Regions from separate parts of the Photorhabdus machadonis genome, predicted to be linked through region 2. Evidence: predicted binding sites of a transcription regulator. Region 2 holds the regulator's gene; the other holds the start of a gene.
The links. The regulator ArgR, encoded in region 2, controls arginine synthesis, uptake and breakdown. The targets are predictions, from matches to a motif close to ANTGAATAAAAATACANT.
Positions count from the first base shown of each region.

Region 1: argA (amino-acid N-acetyltransferase) is a predicted target of ArgR. The motif match lies at 2,469-2,486, and genes of this name have one in related genera.

Region 1 covers NZ_CP199761.1:4,699,748-4,709,882, forward strand. Annotated here, with positions in the region: gene mltA (murein transglycosylase A) at 1-314, opposite strand, end outside; tRNA gene ACUN2T_RS22635 (tRNA-Met) at 534-610, shown strand; tRNA gene ACUN2T_RS22640 (tRNA-Met) at 702-778, shown strand; tRNA gene ACUN2T_RS22645 (tRNA-Met) at 853-929, shown strand; gene amiC (N-acetylmuramoyl-L-alanine amidase AmiC) at 1,030-2,277, opposite strand; gene argA (amino-acid N-acetyltransferase) at 2,520-3,854, shown strand; gene ACUN2T_RS22660 (FecCD family ABC transporter permease) at 3,951-5,033, opposite strand; gene ACUN2T_RS22665 (FecCD family ABC transporter permease) at 5,030-6,040, opposite strand; gene ACUN2T_RS22670 (ABC transporter ATP-binding protein) at 6,043-6,840, opposite strand; gene ACUN2T_RS22675 (histidine decarboxylase) at 6,951-8,105, opposite strand; gene basC (putative histamine N-monooxygenase) at 8,083-9,438, opposite strand; gene ACUN2T_RS22685 (amino acid adenylation domain-containing protein) at 9,440-10,135, opposite strand, start outside.
Region 2 covers NZ_CP199761.1:4,944,300-4,954,434, forward strand. Annotated here, with positions in the region: gene ACUN2T_RS23765 (helix-turn-helix domain-containing protein) at 1-25, shown strand, start outside; gene mdh (malate dehydrogenase) at 128-1,066, opposite strand; gene argR (transcriptional regulator ArgR) at 1,523-1,993, shown strand; gene mpl (UDP-N-acetylmuramate:L-alanyl-gamma-D-glutamyl-meso-diaminopimelate ligase) at 2,038-3,408, opposite strand; gene fbp (class 1 fructose-bisphosphatase) at 3,574-4,578, shown strand; gene ACUN2T_RS23790 (MFS transporter) at 4,665-5,840, opposite strand; gene ACUN2T_RS23795 (hypothetical protein) at 5,855-6,163, opposite strand; gene ACUN2T_RS23800 (L-tyrosine/L-tryptophan isonitrile synthase family protein) at 6,160-6,873, opposite strand; gene ppa (inorganic diphosphatase) at 7,211-7,741, shown strand; gene ACUN2T_RS23810 (gamma-glutamylcyclotransferase family protein) at 7,844-8,191, opposite strand; gene tamB (autotransporter assembly complex protein TamB) at 8,194-10,135, opposite strand, start outside.

The sequences.
Region 1 (10,135 bases), 240 kb from region 2:
TGGTAAGCGCGTAAATTAAACAAATTTAATTTACTGGTTGCACCGCCAGCCAGCACCCAGTTCTGAACTGCGTCAAAAGTTGAGCTATTACGATTATACAGGCGGGGAGCAGACTGACTAATAAGCATCACCTGCTCTGAAAAATCTTTAGCATTAACCGGCCTGCCCTGAGCATTGGGCTGATTAACCAGCAATAAATCCTGAGTGATATGACCATCTTTATATTGTTGGCCCTGGGCTGTTGGACGGGAATGACATCCAACTAACAGTGAAATCACGATCCCACACAGAACGTACTTACTCCAGAATGTCATTGCTGCCTTCTCTCTTACCGACATTGCCTAACGGCGAACAATACCAAACCAACAAAAATAATGAAACTTACTACAAAAAAATAACTTAACGAAACAGCGAAAAAACGCATACAAAAACACCAGCATGCAGAGTAATTAATCAAAAAAGTAACGAAACAAACAATTTTTAATAAAAAAACTTGCAACAGATCTGATCCTGAGTATAGTGCCCGAATCGGACGCGGGGTGGAGCAGCTTGGTAGCTCGTCGGGCTCATAACCCGAAGGTCGTCGGTTCAAATCCGGCCCCCGCAACCAACACAATGAAATAGTTCGATATTTGCGAATGAGGAACCTATTCCAGCAGGCATTAATGATGCAGGAAAGCATAAAATAGGTTCTTAACGGACGCGGGATGGAGCAGCATGGTAGCTCGTCGGGCTCATAACCCGAAGGTCGTCGGTTCGAATCCGGCTCCCGCAACCAATTTTCGCAATTCAGAGTATTAAAACAGACAGTATTGAAATAGACAGTATTGAAATAGACAGTACTTAAACGGACGCGGGGTGGAGCAGCTTGGTAGCTCGTCGGGCTCATAACCCGAAGGTCGTCGGTTCAAATCCGGCCCCCGCAACCAATTCTTAATGCGTTTCAGCATACAAATTCCCAAAATACCTCCCAAGCAGCTTTCTTACTATTGTAACTTATCGCTTAGTTTCGTTCTAATGGCGGATATTTTACCGCCGTGCTAAATCACCACCATGACTAAAATACGCTTTGATACCCGCGAAAATGGACTCCGCTACCTGCTGCTGGAAGCGTGCTGTTTTCAATTTCCGTTCCTCTTCCAGATTACTGATAAACGCAGTTTCTACCAGAATAGATGGGATATCCGGTGCTTTCAGTACCGCAAACCCAGCCTGATCCACCCGGTTTTTATGCAGTTTATTCACTTTACCCATGCGCTTGAGCACTTCACTGCCAAATTTAAGGCTGTCATTGATGGTCGCAGTCTGTAGCAAATCAAACATGGTATGATCCAGATACTTATCACCGCTTTTACTTACACCACCAATCTGGTCGGCTTCATTTTGCGTTTGGGCCAGAAAACGTGCGGTATTACTGGTTGCGCCTTTAGTAGAAAGTGCAAAAACCGAAGAGCCATGTGCAGCTCGGTTAGAAAAAGCATCAGCATGAATAGAAACAAATAAATCAGCCCGCATCTTACGTGCTTTTGCCACCCGGACTTTTAGCGGGATAAACACATCTTCATTACGAGTCATATACACTTTCATGCCCGGTTCACGCTGAATAATAGTTCGCAATCGACGGGCAATTTGCAGAACAACGTCTTTCTCACGGGTTTTATATTTGCCGATAGCGCCAGGATCTTCTCCACCATGTCCAGGATCGAGCATGATAACAATCGGCCTGTCCTTACCTGCTTTGCCTGACTTCGGTGTTTCCGCCGGTAAATCCTCAACCAAATTACCTTTATTGTACTCTTCAAGCAGAGCAAGTAATGGATCATCATCCTTATTCGCTCCCGCTGCGGGATAAATATCCAAAACCAAACGGTGCTTAAATTCCGCCACTGGTTTCAATGTAAACATATGTGGGCTGACCGATTGTTTAACTTCAAACACCAGACGGACCGTTTTAGGATCAAACTGCCCCGCCCTGACCAGTTTAAGATAAGGATCACGGGATTGAATCTGCTCCCCCATACCTTTTAGGGTATGGTTCAATTGCACACCCTCAAGGTCAACAACAATTCTGTTTGGATTTGTCAGCATGAACTGGCGATATTTGAGTGGAATATTGGACTCAAGAGTCACACGGGTATAACTGGATGCAGGCCAAATACGAACTGCAATAATCTTTGATGACGCTGCGTAACCCACCTGGCTGACACTAAGCAACCACATTGCTGCCGCTCCCTGCAACAAGCGACGTCGTGACAGATTAAGATCTGAATGACTCATCTACTATTTATTCCATTCATAAAATACAAATATTCAGGGTGACATTCAACTCAGGAAACAACCAAGTGAAAAACGCTAACCAACATTTATGCTGCCATCAGCAATAAATATTTTATATTTTGCAAATTATTCACGTCCACATATATATCGCAATGTTTTTGTTTTAATTGCCTCTTGCCATTTCCTTTCAAAAGGAATAAAAATACATAAATTACGAATAAAAATTCAATCGAGAGTCTTTTATGAAAGAACGCAGCACCGAATTAGTTGAGGGATTTCGCCACTCGGTTCCATACATCAATGCACACCGTGGCAAAACGTTTGTTATCATGCTTGGCGGAGAGGCGATTGCTCACGAGAACTTCCCGAACATCATCAACGACATCGGATTACTGCATAGTTTGGGCATCCGGCTGATAGTCGTTTATGGCGCCAGACCTCAAATTGAAGAAAACCTTGCAACCCATCATTATGAACCGGTTTACCACAAACACACCCGCGTTACCGATAATAAGGCATTGGAATTCGTCAAACAATCCGCAGGTTTGTTGCAACTGGATATTACCGCCCGTCTTTCTATGAGCCTAAATAATACGCCATTGCAAGGCGCAAATATTAATGTTGTCAGCGGTAACTTTGTTATTGCTCAACCTCTTGGTGTTGATGATGGCGTGGATTATTGCCACAGTGGAAAAATTCGCCGTATTGATGAAGCTGCCATAAATCGTCAGTTAGATAATGGCGCAATAGTGCTAATTGGCCCTGTTGCAGTTTCCGTTACCGGCGAGAGTTTTAATCTGGCATTTGAAGAAGTTGCTACTCAGTTAGCGATCAAACTACAGGCTGAAAAATTGATAGGTTTCTGCTCTACTCAAGGCGTACAGGGCAAAGACGGAAAAATTCTATCTGAAATTTTTCTTAATCAGGCACCAGATCTCATGAAAGAACTGGAAGCTGAAGGTGACTACTATTCAGGTACAGCCTGTTTTTTACGGAGTGCCGTAAAAGCTTGCCGTCGTGGCGTTCATCGCAGCCACTTATTGAGTTATCAAGCAGATGGTTCTCTGGTTCAAGAACTATTTTCCCGTGATGGTATTGGTACTCAAATAGTCATGGAGAGCGCGGAACAAATACGCAGAGCGAATATCAATGACATCGGAGGCATTCTCGAACTTATTCGTCCGCTGGAACAGCAAGGCATTTTGGTTCGCCGTTCAAGAGAACAACTTGAGAGAGAAATTGATAAATTCATCATTATCGAACGCGATAACCTGACTATCGCTTGTGCCGCGCTTTACCCCTATCCTGATGAGAAAATTGGGGAGATGGCTTGTTTAGCGGTTCATCCTAAATACCGGAACTCTTTAAAAGGTGAAGTACTCATGAATCGCATTTCGGATCACGCTAAACAGATCGGGCTGGAAAAACTATTTGTCCTGACTACCCGCAGCATTCACTGGTTCCAGGAACGGGGTTTTGAACCGGCGGAAATCTCAATGCTGCCAATTCAGAAACAAGAGCTATACAACTACCAACGCCGCTCCAAGATTCTTATGTTAAATTTGGAATCGCAGTAATGAGCTGATTAATGTTAAAAAATAACTCAATCCCATTGGGAAACATCCTTTGTGGCGATCGATCAGATCGCCTAAACCGGGTTCGATTTTATCTAACTAAAATCTATACTCGTTCCTAGTACTACAGCGTTTACGTAATGCGCTCAGCCGTATTGTCAGGATAAACAGGGGCACACCAATGAGTGTGAAGCTTAACCCGATAGGGAGAAAGACTCCTGAGGGTGCTGCTTTCGTCACGATATCTGCGGTGACGACCAGATTGCCGCCCACCAGAGCGGAAAGAAACAGTCGGGCGCGGCCTGTGGCCGATGAAATAAAGCTAGCCAGATGCGGCGCCAATATCCCCAGAAAGCTCAATGGCCCTACTGCGGTGACAGATGCTGCACTTAACAGGACAGAAAACATCATCAGCAACGGACGGGAATATTTGATAGGCTCCCCAAGGGATATAGCAAGCTCATTTCCAAGCTCATAGCGGTTTAAAGCGGGGCCAGTGATCAGAATTCCGATAATACTCAATAAGAATAATGGTATGAATGATGCGATAATTGACCAACTGGCCTGAAACAATGATCCTTGCATCCATCCGGCAAGATTCAAGGATAACTCTGTCGGAAGATAGAGAATAAGAAAAGAGCTGACAGAACTAAGAACGGACGAGACGGCAATCCCCATCAGTAAAATTGCCAAGCCACTTGCGCGATTATTGCCGACGAGCAAAATCAAAAACAACGCAACAATCAGCCCACCAGCCAGTGCAGCAAGGACGATCAGCATTTTAGGCGCGGAAGGAACAAACGCCAGCAAGACGATGATCATCGTCATAGATCCCTGACTTATGCCAAGAAGGCCGGGGTCGGCCAGCGGATTGCGAGCAATCGGCTGCAAAATAGCACCGGCAAGGGCTGCACACCAACCCACCATCAGCCCCAATAAAATATGAGGTATCCGTACAACCCAAAGTGCATAAAACTGGTGGTGCTCGAGGGAATATCCGAAAAGCATATGCGTGAATTCACGTATACCAACGTTCGTAACCCCGACGTTTAAAGAAACAGCCACGAGTATGATCGTGATGGTAAATAGGTATAAACCGACTTTTATATCACGGGTACGCATCTGCAATCCGTTGGCGAAACGTAATACCCTTTGTCCGTCTGTTGCCTGACCGAAGTTCATAACGATCTCTCCGATGTTGCTGAAAGATAGCGCTTTCTGATGACCCAGATAAAAAACAGCCCTCCCAAAAAATCCAGTAGAATGCCAGTATGTATGACATAAGGCTGGAAGAGTGTCTGCGCACAGAGATTGGCAATCAGGCAAATACTTGCCCCCGTCAGAGCACAGGCTGGCAGCGACAGCATAAAATTCTGACCAACCAGAGGCTTGACAATATGGGGTACAACCAGCCCCACGAAACCAATCAGACCGCATATGGCAACGGCAGAACTAGATGCAACTATGGCTGCAATCAGTGCAATGCGTGAAACAAGCGTTGCATTCACGCCAATTGAAAGCGCCTTTTCGTAACCGAGCAGAATAAGTGTCAGTGGACGTGCCAGTAATAAAAGTATCATCAAGGCCAGTATCCCGAACCACCAGAAATGGTGAAGCCTTGTGATATAGGCATGATTGATAGCCCCTGCTAGCCAGCTCAAATATTCGGTTCGTAATGCAGGATAGGCAAGAAGAACAGCATTGCTTATCCCAAGATAAAGCATCGCTATTAATGTGCCTGACAGTATCAGTAGCAAGTCACGAGAAACGCCGTTAACACCAGCCAGGCGAGAGACTGCAAGTGATGACAGAAAGCCGAATAACCCGCCGACAAGGGCTGCTATGCCTTGTAATGTCAGATCGAACTCAAAGCTGATTGCGCCTACTATGACAAACAGTGCCGCACCGGCATTGATTCCCAATGTTGATGAGGAGGCCAGTGGATTGCGGATAAGCCCCTGGAAGACGAGACCACTGCATGCCATCACCGCACCGACATAAACAGAAATCAAGGCCCGTGGTAGTCGCTGGTATAAAATAACTGCCTGCTCATAGTCTTGCGGTTCGGGCTGTGTTAAGGCCGCATAAATTTGCGAAACTGACGCAATATTCACGCCAAAAGAGAGACTAGAAAAAAAGATCAGCAGCAATACAAAAGGTGCGAATATAAAGAACAGTCTGGATTTCATTATCATACTCCAGACTGACTTTCAGGGTGGTTTATGCCCGGATAAGGCTGACAGATAAGGCTGCCGTTGTAACTGAAAATATCGACCGGAATATCGAATACGCGCCGGATATTATCTACCGTTATCGTGTTATTGACAGCACCTGCTGCAATAACGCTGCCAGTATTCAGCATCACAACATCATCGGCAAAAATCGTTGTTAGATTTAAATCATGTAACACTACAACGATGGTTTTTCCGTGCTGGAGTGAGAGATCGCGAACCAGTTTAAGCACTGTGTATTGATATTTGATATCCAGGTGGTTCACTGGTTCGTCCATAAGAATGATGTCAGTGTCCTGTGCAAGCACCATCGCCACCCATGCGCGCTGGCGTTGCCCTCCTGAAAGGGAGTTGACTTGAGAGCCTGCCTTATCGGCCAAGCCGACGATTTCCAGTACATCATGAAACAATTTGCGATCCCGCGAGGATGGCCCGCCGAAAAGCGAATTGCGCCCACAAGCTGTCAGCTCGATCAACTCTCCCAATGTCATGTAATCCGGGCAGTGACATTCCTGCGGCAGATAAGAGACTCTTCGAGCCAGCGCTTTACGGCTTATCCCTGTAATCAGCTTACCTTCCAACAGAATTTCTCCGCTTTTCAGGGGAATGAAACCCATGATGGACTTCAGAAGTGTCGACTTACCGCAGCCATTAGACCCGACGAGTGCAGTGATGCGCCCTTGAGCAAAGTCTACTGACAAATCATGCAATACGGTTTTCTTGCCGTAAGTTGCGGTGATATTTTTTGCTGTAAGCACCAAAGGCTCCTTCAGTTTATCTTATATAAAATAAATTACAGTGTAATCGTTATGATTTGGCTAGCATACCAAGATCACAGGGCAAGCCCTAATGTAGTTATTTTTACCTCTCACATGACAGCATCCTGCACTTGAACTATCTGACGCGATTCCGCAATAACATCGTTGATTAATGCATCGATTTTACTACTGTCGTGATGATGTGCCGTAGTGATTAGGTGAGCAATATCTCCCGACGTTGCCAAACAATGCTTCTTCCAGACGGCTGCTGACGGGCATGGAAATACCACCGTAATGGAGTTGTCATGACGCCAGGCGTCTATCCCGGCAGCACGAAAACGCTTGACGGCATATTGTGCCATCTCCAGGCAGTGTTTGGTGCGGTGCTGCCAATCAGCAAACGAGTGACTGCGAATGGCCGCCCATATCATTAGTGGTGTCTGGCCATTACGTGAACCTGAGATGGTCTTGTCTTGGGCCGAAATGTAATCAACATCGACTGTAATTCGCTCAACGTTTTTCCGTTTTGCAACAACAATCCCGCAAGGAATGGGGGAACCTATCATTTTGTGCCCGGAGACACAGATGGAGTCGATACCATCTGCAAAGGTAAAAGGCTGCGGGTTATCTACGAACGGCAAGATCATCCCACTTAAGGCAGCATCGGCGTGTAGATAGTAATTCTCGCGAGCGATACCGACTTGCTGCATACTTTGTTGAATGATCTTTATATTATCCACCGCACCGCGCAATGTCGTACCGATATTGACAAAGATGATTGGGTGTGGTTCTTTATGAGCGATGATCTTCTGTATCAGGTCATTATAATCTATCTCACCAGTGGGTAAGGATTCTACTAAACAAGATTTGATACGCAGTAATTTGACGATTTTTGCCACCGAATAATGCGTATCTTTTGAATAATAAAGAGTCCCTCCCGGGAATAGTTCTCGCCCAAGATAGCAGCCGAACATATTACCTTCCGTTCCTCCGTTGGTAACATAACCCCAACTGTCTTCGAAAGGGATTTTGAACAGTTCAGCAAAGTATTTCATGACTTCTTTTTCGAACTCAAAAGAGTTTAAGAGATAGTTGCCCTCCACTCCCCAGTCACCACAATTGTTGATAGAGAACAGCATGAATCTCTGTAAATAAGAATAATCAAAGTCTGAGGACTCAGGATAGCCGATATTGAAATACTGGTTTTTAACACAGTAATGCCAAAACGCATCTAGCCTGTTCTTATCGGCAAAGGACAATGTCATCTTTATCTCCTGTATCGTAACACTCTGGCAGATCAAAGCCCTGGAATGACGAGTTTTGAGGCAAACGATAATACCCTCGCCCAAGAAGCTGGTTGGCAATGATCCCATTGCGATACGCGCCAAGCCCCAGATCGGGAGAGCCAATACCGTGCTGAAAAATCTCAGCATTCTGGACGAAAATAAGGCCTTTTCCTTTATCAAGGCGCTGAGCGCTAAAGTCCTCTTTTACAATAAAATCGCCATAATCATCGGTTGCAAGCACGGTATTTTTGAGTCCTTCTAACCATTCGGGGCTGGTATGCTCATAACCTGTAGCAGCGACAATAGCATCGGTTTCAATGACGCCGACTTTATCGAGATGCCGATGACGAAAAACGACCCGCAACGCCTCAGAGTCTCCTGTGTTTTCTACCTGCTCGACTTCGCAATTTGAAACAAGCAAAAGTCCTGGATCGCGACCGCCGATGGAACCTTCATACAAAATGTCGAAGATATCTGCGATAGTTGAGGTGCTGATACCTTTATAAAGTCCTCCTTGACCCGCCACGATCTTGCGGCGTTTCTCTCTTGTTATACGGTGAAAATGGTTCATGTAGGCCGGCGTGAAACATTCCTGACCGAGTTTCGACGACTCCATAGGATGAAAACCGGCAGATCGCGTAATCCACTGGATTGAAGCACCAGCCTCTATCATTTCAGGCGTCAACGCATTGTGGAGCGCCAGCACGCATTCAGCAGCACTTTGCCCTGAACCAATTACCGTGACACGCCTGCACGTTGAGAGTTGTGCACGTCTGTTTATGAATTCCGCCGAATGAAAAATAGGCGCTTTGGTCTGGATTTTAGCCCACTCAGGCAGAAACGGAGCGGTGCCTATACCGATAGCCAGGTGACGACTGTAATACTGGTGCGTCGGTCCCGTATGAGACTTACTTTCAATAATGAAATGATCGGAAACCGGATCATAAGCCACATCAATAACATTTTCACCGAACTGGCAGGAGGGAAGCCGCTGCGTCACCCAGCGGCAATAATGGTCATATTCCTGGCGTGGGATCTGAAAGTTTTCATAATAGTAGAATTTGTAAAGACGATCATGTTCATGAAGATAATTAAGAAAACTCAGAGGGTGTGTAGGCTCAGCCATTGTTACTAGATCCGCGAGGAATGGAACCTGCAGCGTTGTACCGGGTAACAGGAGCCCCTCATGCCAGCGAAACTCAAGCTTACGTTCGAGGAAAAGGCTGGTCAGATCAGAATGTGACGAAAGCAGTGCCGCCAATCCCAGATTGAAGGGACCAATACCAATACCGATCAGGTCAATATTATTCATATTAATAATCCGGGCTGTTTTCTAAAATTTTTCCATTAAGATGCTGTTCGACTTCTGCCACGTTACGGCAACGCAGCAATTGCGAGAGCGAAAGCACGATCGCAAATTTCTCATAGATCCGTGCTGAAATTGTTTTCAGATGCTGAGGACGCAGCCCCATGCTGATGAAGTCGCTGTCTCCATCGATGTGGCTAGCGTGTGATTGGCCGAGCACGTCCAGATAGATTTCCAGCACCTTCTTTTTCATCGCTGTTTCTCGCGCAGGGAAAGAGTCGTGCCGAATAGGAGGTTGTTCATGCACCGATTCCGTCAGCAGGCTGCGTGCTTTAGAGCGATCAGGCTTGCCATTTGGTGAGAACGGTAATTCGGTGACCGGCAGGATCCGTGTTGGGATATGCGATGGTGGCAGACATTGGCAGGCATATTTGCGCAATTCTGCTCCTGACAAAGCATCCTCTTGTGGCGGCACATAAAGTACGCCGATGGAAGTCTCACCGTGCATTTTCTCGCCATAGTCCACAACAAGAACATGCTTAACCGACGGGTGGCGAATCAGTTCATTCTCGATGTCAGGTAACGAAATACGTACTCCACGCACCTTGACGTAACCGTTGACACGGCTATCAAAGACAATGATGCCATCACGACGATAATGCCCGTGATCACCGGTCCGGAATGCACGGATCTCTTCTCCGTT
Region 2 (10,135 bases):
AATACGTGAACAAACAAATAATTAGCTAACGAATTATATTCGTTAAATAAAAACCGCCGGTAATTCGTTATACCAGCGGTTTTTATTATTTCATAAGTATATATTTTATATTTATAAAATATATCAATTAGTTATTAATGAATTTTTCGCCTAATTCTATATCTTTTCTCAATACGTCCAACATGCTTTCCAGTGATTTTTGTTCAAAATCACTCAATTTGCCAATTTCCAGACGCTCTTCTACGCCATTTTTACCCAAACGAATCGGTTGAGCGAAGAAACGTGCATATTTGCCATCACCTTCAACATAGGCACATTCCACAACATTGCTTTCGCCCTGTAAGCCACGGACCAAAGAAAGGCCCAGACGAGCCGCAGCTTGTCCCATAGACAGAGTTGCAGATCCACCACCAGCTTTAGCTTCAACGACTTCAGTACCTGCATTCTGAATACGTTTAGTTAAGGCCGCCAACTCTTCATCAGTAAAGCTCACATCAGGGATTTGGGACAACAGAGGCAGGATCGTCACACCAGAGTGACCACCGATAACCGGTACTTCGATTTCCTGCGGTTTTTTACCTTTCAATTCAGCAACAAAAGTATTAGAGCGGATAATATCCAGAGTTGTTACGCCAAACAGGCGGTTTTTATCATATACACCCGCTTTTTTCAGCACTTCGGCCGCAATAGCTACAGTTGTATTGACTGGGTTAGTAATAATCCCAATCAGTGCTTTCGGACACATTTTAGCCACTTGCTCTACCAGATTACGAACGATACCCGCATTAACATTAAACAGATCTGAACGATCCATGCCTGGTTTACGAGCAACACCTGCAGAAATCAATACAACGTCCGCTCCTTCCAACGCTGGCGTTGCATCTTCACCAGCAAAACCCTTAATTTTCACATCCGTTGGGATATGGCTCAAATCAGCAGCCACCCCAGGTGTCACTGGAGCGATATCATATAAAGAGAGTTCTGAACCTGAAGGAAGCTGGGTTTTTAGTAGAAGAGCAAGAGCCTGACCAATACCACCGGCTGCACCGAGAACTGCAACTTTCATCCTGATACTCCTTAAATCGTTTATACTTTAAAATACTGTGAATTCATCTGGTTATAAACCATAGATTACTACGTTCTTGAAAACAATCTGTTAACAGCCAAATTGTGGACTTACACTCTAATAGCGGGACGCAAAAGTCGCCGTATTCTAGGCAAAATGCTTATCTGTTAATGAGATAATGGACACTATTTTGATAATTGCCTTATGATTTTATGAAATAACCCGCTAAATACCTTACACCCAGCCACAACACCAAACAACATCATTTCATTAACAATATATTTACCTGATGACCAGCCCAAAAAAAGCAAATTCTCATATTCATGTTTTTTGAATTTCTATATAGCATAAGACTTATTCATACCATACAATAATGGTTAAAAAATCATTTTAATTGCATAAAAAATCATCTATATGCATAATATGATCTTCATAGCTGATTGAATATGGTGAAATATGCGTACTCCCTCTAAACAGGAAGATTTAGTAAAAGCTTTCAAGGCGTTATTGAAAGAAGAAAAATTTAGCTCTCAAGGAGAAATCGTTACCGCCTTGCTGGAAGAAGGTTTTGAGAATATTAATCAATCCAAAGTCTCCAGAATGCTGACTAAATTTGGTGCTGTTCGCACCCGTAATGCCAAAATGGAAATGGTCTACTGTCTTCCTGCTGAGCTTGGCGTTCCTACTGCCACTAGCCCACTAAAAAACCTGGTATTAGATGTTGATTACAACCATTCAGTTGTTGTGATCCGCACAAGCCCTGGCGCTGCTCAACTTATTGCTCGCCTGTTAGATTCTCTTGGTAAAGCAGAAGGTATACTTGGCAGTATCGCTGGTGACGACACCATTTTCACTACACCAGCCAGAGGTTTCACGGCAGAGCAACTACGTGAAGCAATCCTTGGATTATTTGAGCAAGAACTTTGAATAAACGCGCCAACATGGCGCGATTCATTTTCCTGCCACCATTTTCAGGATTGATAAGTTTTTTTATTCAGCTCAGACAGTAATTTTTCATGAATACCACCAAATTCACCATTACTCATAACCAAAATATGATCGCCCTTTTGTGCCTTATCAATAATCATATGTACCAGTGAATCGATATCAGCACTCCAATGCACAGGCTGAACACAGCGATCTGCAATTTCTGATACATGCCATTTAATATTAGCCGGCTGGAATAAGAACACTTTGTCAGCACGCCCCAGCGCTGGCGCAATCTCATTCTTACTAACGCCCATTCTCATGGTATTTGAACGCGGTTCCAACACAGTAAGAATACGGGCCGTTCCGCCAACCTTACTGCGTAGAGCTTCCAGTGTCGCCAGAATTGCTGTTGGGTGATGCGCAAAATCATCATAAACGGTGATGCCATTTTCCTCACCACGTAGTTCAAGGCGGCGACGAGCATTCATAAAATCGCTCAAAGCACGGCAGGCATCGGCTGGCTGGACACCAACATGATGTGCAGCTGCGATCGCAATCAGCCCATTACGCATATTATGTTCACCAACCAGTGACCAATTCACCTCTCCAACAATTTCACCACCATAAAACACCCGATAATCACTGCTGTCTGTACTTATTTTTTTTGCCAGCCAGCGGCCAGTTTCACCCACCAGCTCCAATTCACTCCAGCACCCCATAGACAAGACATGCTTCAGGTTCATATCGTTATCTGGAACAAAGATCTTGCCACTAGCCGGAATGATCCTGACAAGATGATGGAACTGTCTCTGAATAGCCGCCAGATCGCCAAAAATATCCCCATGATCAAATTCGAGATTATTCATGATCAGCGTACGTGGGCTGTAATGCACAAATTTAGATCGTTTATCAAAGAAAGCACTGTCATATTCATCGGCTTCTATCACGAAAAACGGGCTTTCTCCGATCTGAGCTGATGCGGCAAAATTCCCAGGAACACCACCGATCAAGAAACCCGGTTTATAGCCACAGGCTTCCAGAATCCAAGCCAACATGCTGGCGGTTGTTGTTTTGCCATGAGTCCCTGCAACCGCCAGAACCCAACGCTCCGGCAAGACATAATCATGCAGCCATTGAGGGCCAGAGGTATAAGGGAGCCCACGCTCCAGCACAGCTTCTACACAAGGATTTCCACGGCTCATGACATTACCGATGATGACCATATCTGGCACAGAATCCAATTGTGCCGGATCATATCCCTGAATTAGGCTAATCCCATGTTTTTCTAGTAAGGTACTCATTGGTGGATAAACATTGGTATCTGAACCGGTTACCTCATGGCCGAGAGAACGTGCCAAAATTGCCAGTCCACCCATAAAAGTACCGCAGATACCAAGAATATGAATACGCATTGATTTCCCATTCCATAGCATGAAGTTAGCCACTATTCTAACCATCAAAAGCAAGATAAGAAATGGAATAGCCTATGAATCATCCCTTTCTTTGGCTAAACTGCCCGCGTAAGAGTGCAATGGACATTCTAAAACCACTATCAAATCACATTCAGGACTTTCGTCATGAAAACATTAGGCGAATTCATCGTCGAAAAGCAGCACGATTTTTCTCATGCCACAGGTGAACTCACTGCATTGCTTTCCGCTATTAAGCTCGGAGCAAAAATCATTCACCGTGATATCAACAAAGCCGGTTTAGTGGATATTTTGGGGGCCAGCGGTGCGTCCAATATCCAAGGCGAAGTACAGATGAAACTGGACCTGTATGCTAATGAAAAACTCAAAGCAGCACTGAAAGCACGCGGTGAAGTTGCCGGTATCGCTTCCGAGGAAGAAGACGATATCGTTATTTTTGAAGGCGACCGCGCTGAAAATGCAAAATATGTTGTTTTGATGGACCCATTGGATGGTTCTTCAAATATTGATGTAAACGTTTCCGTTGGTACTATCTTCTCTATCTACCGCCGTATTACACCTGTCGGCAAACCCGTCACTGAAGAAGATTTCCTGCAACCGGGTAACCGCCAGGTTGCAGCCGGATATGTTGTTTATGGCTCTTCAACTATGCTGGTCTATACCACTGGCTGCGGTGTGCATGCCTTTACTTATGATCCTTCACTCGGCGTATTCTGTCTTTCTCATGAGAAAGTCCAGTTCCCCCCCAAAGGCAATATGTATTCCATCAACGAAGGGAATTACATCAAATTCCCTATGGGCGTGAAGAAATACATTAAATATTGCCAGGAACAGGATGAGGAGACTCAGCGTCCTTACACCACACGTTATATCGGTTCGTTAGTTGCTGATTTCCACCGCAACCTGCTGAAAGGCGGAATCTATATTTATCCAAGTACCGCCAGCCATCCATCAGGAAAATTGCGTCTGCTGTATGAATGTAACCCAATGGCATTTCTGGCCGAACAAGCCGGCGGTAAAGCCAGTAATGGCGCCAACCGCATTCTGGATATCATCCCATCCAAACTGCATCAGCGCGTACCTTTCTTTGTTGGCAGTAAATCAATGGTAGAGAAAGCCGAAAGTTTTATGGCTGAATTTCCAGATGAGTAATTTCATCGGTTAATTATGAAAAGACGGCGGGATTTCCCGCCGCTTTATCATTTATATCTATACCGGTAGCTACACGCCAGAAAAAATCATTTTTTCCATTTATTTACCAATAGAATAACCAGCAACGCTATCACACCAACTAATCCAATAGTGTTAACGATTCCCCACCCATTTCCCACGGCCATTACACCACCCACTGATAGTGATGCCATCGCATTCAATAAATATGTAATCAGAGAATTGATTCCTTGAATACGGGATTTATGAATAGAATGAGAAAAAGCATTCAATAAGAAAGTTCCGCCATTGAACATGAAAGCCCAGCCAACACCAAACATGATAAGCGAACTAAGGAAATGGAAAAATGAAGTACCGCTATATGCTAGCAGGATACCAATAAGGTTGGTTATTATTCCCAACACAATGATTATCTGAGAACTTAACCTTGTTACCAATCCTACCAATAACAATGCAGGCAAATACATAGCGACAAAATGCCATTGCAGTACAACAGCGCTATTTGCTATCGAAAAATGATGATGATGCATTGCTAATGGTGCTGAATTCATTAATAACGTCATAACGGAAAACGCAATTGCACAGCTGGCAGTGCCCATTAAGAAAGCTCTATCTTTAAGTAATACAGATAAGGGGCGCATATCCTTCCCTACGGAACCTTTAGCCACTGTGTCACCCAAAATCAGTTGCGCCTGAACAATCGCGGTAAGCAAGCAAATTAAAGCAGCGAAAACGAAACTACCAAAGAAAGGATATTCAGGGTATAACTCTACCCCCTGGCTGGCAACAAACGGCCCCAAAAAACCGCCCATTACCCCTCCACCTACAACCCAAGCAATAGCTCGTTTTTTATTTTCACCATCTTCACAAACTTCAGCAGCGGCAAAACGGTAGTATTGGTTAAATGCACTAAAAGCACCAAGTACAAAGGTTCCTACAGTAAAAAAGGCAAAGCTGTGCCACAAAAGCGCACCACCCGCAATCAAACACCCTGATAATCCCAACATTGATCCAATAATAAAAGCAGACCGCCGCCCAAACTTTTCCATCAAAGCCGAAACGAAATAAATCATCAGCGCTGCACCTACAACTGTCCCGGTAACCGGTAATGTCACTAATTCAGGGATAGGGGACAGTTGTACGCCAACTAAGGTTGATGATAGTGTCAGTAATGAAATGATGCTGCCCGTCAACCCCTGCCCTAACGCCAACCATATGATATTTTTCTTTTGAGCAATATTCATGGCGAATGTTTCCATTAATTAAAAGAAATTCTTTTTAATATTTCAATACTTTCATTTTGATAAAAATTCTCTTCAGTCCATGGAAGAAACATCACTCGGTTCTGTTCTGTAGAAAAATATTCCGCAATTGAATTTCTTTGCCTATCATATTCGCGAGTCAATGCAGGACGAGTAAAAAGAGCTTGCCAAAAACGACTCCCCCCTGTTAAGACTTTAATTAAAACCTTATTCCCAGTCACCAAATTCAATGCTTTTGACAACATCTGTAACCGGGCTATCGCATATAATTCAGAAAAATCAGCATAGGCCCCTAAAGTTTTCAAACCACCGCAAGAACGTTTAGGTTGGATGGCATATATTCCTCAATCCAACTTTCATAATCCTGAAAGTTGATTACATCTTCAACTCCTAATTTTTTGATCCAAAAAATAATAGAATTTTGATATTCCTGTACAATATGGGAAGGAGTACCGCAAGCGCGATTATATTTTAACCCATCCGATAAGATCGTAAATTTACACCCTGTAGGGGAAAGATTATTAGTCAAATGCCCAAGTTTAGCGCAACGGATAATAGTCTGAATCTCTGCCAAATCAGCCAAACCGCCACGGTTTTTAATAGGTGAAAAAGGTTTTCTTGATAAAATTGGTAATAATAGCTCAATTTTCTCTTCTTTATTAAGGCATTTCTTTACCTGATCACGAATATAATTTCTGGGTGTATAATGCTTTTTAATTTTAAAAAAATAGTTATCAAATAGAGATTCAGATACGACCTCTGAAATTCCTATATTTTTAACCTCATATTCGTTCTGCAAGTTCCTTGATATTATGAGTGTAGCACTCTGACGCTGTGATATGGATTTATTCATTATATTTTGTAACAAAGAAATAAATTCATCCAAAAAATAATCAGCAGAAATATATTCTGACCTTACATTAACATCACCGAAAAAATAAAGAGAATAACGTAATTCCCTCGTTAATTCTATTAAAAGATGACGACTGGATATCTGAGCCTTCATCCTTTCCATAGTAAATACCTTCTCCGAATTCATCCATATTCCCAATGTCATTAATATATAAAATAGCCTTTATTCTTTATATGTTAACTTATTATGTGAATCTACCAACCACATTAGAAAAAAATAACTTCCATTTAAATAAAATTAAATAAAAAATTACCGGAATGAGATAATTTATATTGTAACTAATTAATATAAGTTTATATCAAGATTCATATCTCACAACACTATGATGGTATTACTGATGCATGGAAACAAAACCATCTCAACCCAGCGTTCCACTTCATCATCATTCTAGCTATAATAGCCTCCCACTCCATTCTGATTTGAAATAAAGGAAACTTTCATGAGCCTGAACTTAGTACCGGCAGGGAAAGAACTGCCTGAAGACATCTATGTCATTATTGAGATCCCTGCCAACGCAGATCCAATTAAATATGAAGTTGATAAAGCATCCAGTGCGCTGTTTGTAGACCGTTTTATGTCTACCGCCATGTTCTATCCATGCAACTATGGTTACATCAACAATACTCTATCTCTGGACGGTGACCCAGTTGATGTTCTGGTTCCAACTCCATACCCATTGCAACCAGGTTCTGTGATCCGTTGCCGTCCAGTTGGCGTTCTGAAAATGTCTGACGAATCAGGTGAAGATGCCAAACTGGTTGCAGTTCCGCACAGCAAATTGACCAAAGAATATGATCACATTAAAGATGTGAACGATCTGCCAGAATTGCTGCGCGCTCAGATCACTCACTTCTTTGAGCACTACAAAGATCTGGAAAAAGGTAAGTGGGTTAAAGTTGATGGTTGGGATAATGCCGAAGCGGCTAAAGCAGAAATTATCGCCTCTTTCGAACGTGCTGCTAAGCAATAATCCCTCTTTATACGCATAATTAAAAAACCTCTGTGGAACATCACCGGCAGAGGTTTTTTAATGTCATAATCCCTTTTTATCATGATAAAAAGGGATTTTTATTTACTCTTCTGCGTGGCGCTTTAACCAGTCACCGCTTTTTATCCGCCGTAAACCGGTTACCGGAAACTGATAAAGATATATCCATGCACTGCCATATGGCGTCTGAATCAACTCCCTTACATACTCCCGAGAATTATCTTTTAAATCGTCTAATTCTGTCAGGATAGTTGAGTTGATGCGATATACCTCACATTCAATACTTCCGTCACCACGGATTACCGCAGGATAATGCCCAAGGTCATACAGCTCATAACCTTCCAGCTTATGATCCCCTAACCATTGAGCATCGGTCATCCAGTGATGATTGCCCTGTTTGCGCCGTAAGCTGCCATAAACAATAATTCGCATTTTCAAAACTCAAACTGATAGAGCAAATCCAATGTCTGATCAATACCAGACACTGCTTCCAGATACAATCTAGGCATTAACCTATAGCGTAAGGTTAATGTTGCCAGTGAATCAAATATACCAACACCATACTTAACTTGCAGATCTTTTGTGATCTTTCCGCTAACAACTACCTGTGATTTATCACCAACCCCTTGAGTATCCAGTGCTAAATCGGAAACACCAAATATTTCACCGATTTTACCCACCAACTGACCACTCTGCGCAACCCCCAAACCTATCAACATTGCCGCCATCTTAGAATTGTCTGAATCACTGCTCTCCAACCCTTCACCACGCAACAAGTAAGAAAACGCTTCCTGTTGTGATTTGGCAGGTTCTGAGAAAATTTCCACTTTTGGCTGATCCGCCAAACCGGTAACTCTCACCCCGGCAATAACACGGCCATCAGTTGATTCTGGGTTACGGATAGCCTCAATATTAAGCAATGGTTGATCTGGTGGACCTGAAAACACAATCATCCCTTTACGGACAATCAGATCCTGCCCATAGGCATGGAAACGGCCATCAAGAATATCAACTTGACCATTCAAACCCAGGCCCTGCTCACCCTGAATCGCTTTCAGAGCGCCTCTAAGTTTCGCTTTCAGGCCAAATGCACTGAGTCGAACATCATCGCCTATATGAATCGTCAAGTTACTTTGAATCGGGATTGACGCTTTTTTCACTTCTAACGGCTGAAGATTCTCACCCAACATAATCTCATCCGATGACGCCTCTACAGCCGATTCGGGTAGTTCTTTAACTGTAATACGCGCCCAGGGAATAGCAACATTACCATCCAATTTCAGTAACTGAGGAGAAGCCTCAAACACCAGAGCAGGGCTGACATCAATTTTCACCATTGGTGGAAAAGTTACCCTCAATTTATCACCGTGAGCAGCGATTTTTGCATGCCACGCATCCAAATTACGCCAGTCAGCATCACCATTCAGGTTAAGTTGCCCCTTCGGCGTTTTGATAACACCCTCAAGATCGGAACGTATTCCATCAAAATTTACACCAAGTTGCCCTTGAGTAATATCAAATGGAATCCAATGACCCGAAGCTTGCAGTGCGCTCAGGTTCAACCGACCAAACAGTAATGGATTTTTGGCATTTCCGCCCAGACGCAAGTTAGCGTTCAAATGACCTTCTGCTTTATCACCTTTTCCAAGAATCGGTTCGATCAACGCCAGTGAAATATCCTGAATAACGATATTGCCCGATAGTTTGCGACGCCCTTCAAGATCAGCAATCTGTACCGCACCGTTAAACTGACCATTTCCCATAATTTTAAACAACCCATTCAGCTCTGCGGCCCCATTCTTCAGGCCTGCATTGAGTGTCAGGGTTTGAAAATCTACAGGTAATGCGATGCCATCAATCACTTGCTTAACCTGCACCGCATCACCACGCAAATTAACGTTGGCCTGAGGCAATCCACCTCCAGCACTCCATTTAACATTAGCATTACCACTGAATACACCTTTCAAATGTGTTTCAGGCCCCAGTAATGGCTGAATCATAGCAAGATCAAAACGATCAAGAATAACAGATGCACTACCGCTGGCACCGGCTTCAATGGGTTTCGGTACGCAGAGCTGTGCATGTGGATTCAACCAGCAATGAGTACCCACAGTGACTTTCTGCTGCTGATTGAGATAATCAATAGTAATAGCTTTAGTTAAACGCCATTCGCCAACCGGAGTATCAAAACGGGTATTATTAATACTGCCTTTCCATCGTTGTTGCTTGCGATCAAAACTACCATTAAGCGCAAGTTGACCAGCAACCGGCTCACCATCGACCTTCAGTTGCAAATTATGTTGTTTTTCATTGCCCTTAGCATTCAGCGTCAAACTACGAACGATTAAATCAGCCTGTTTCAACTGACCGACTTTG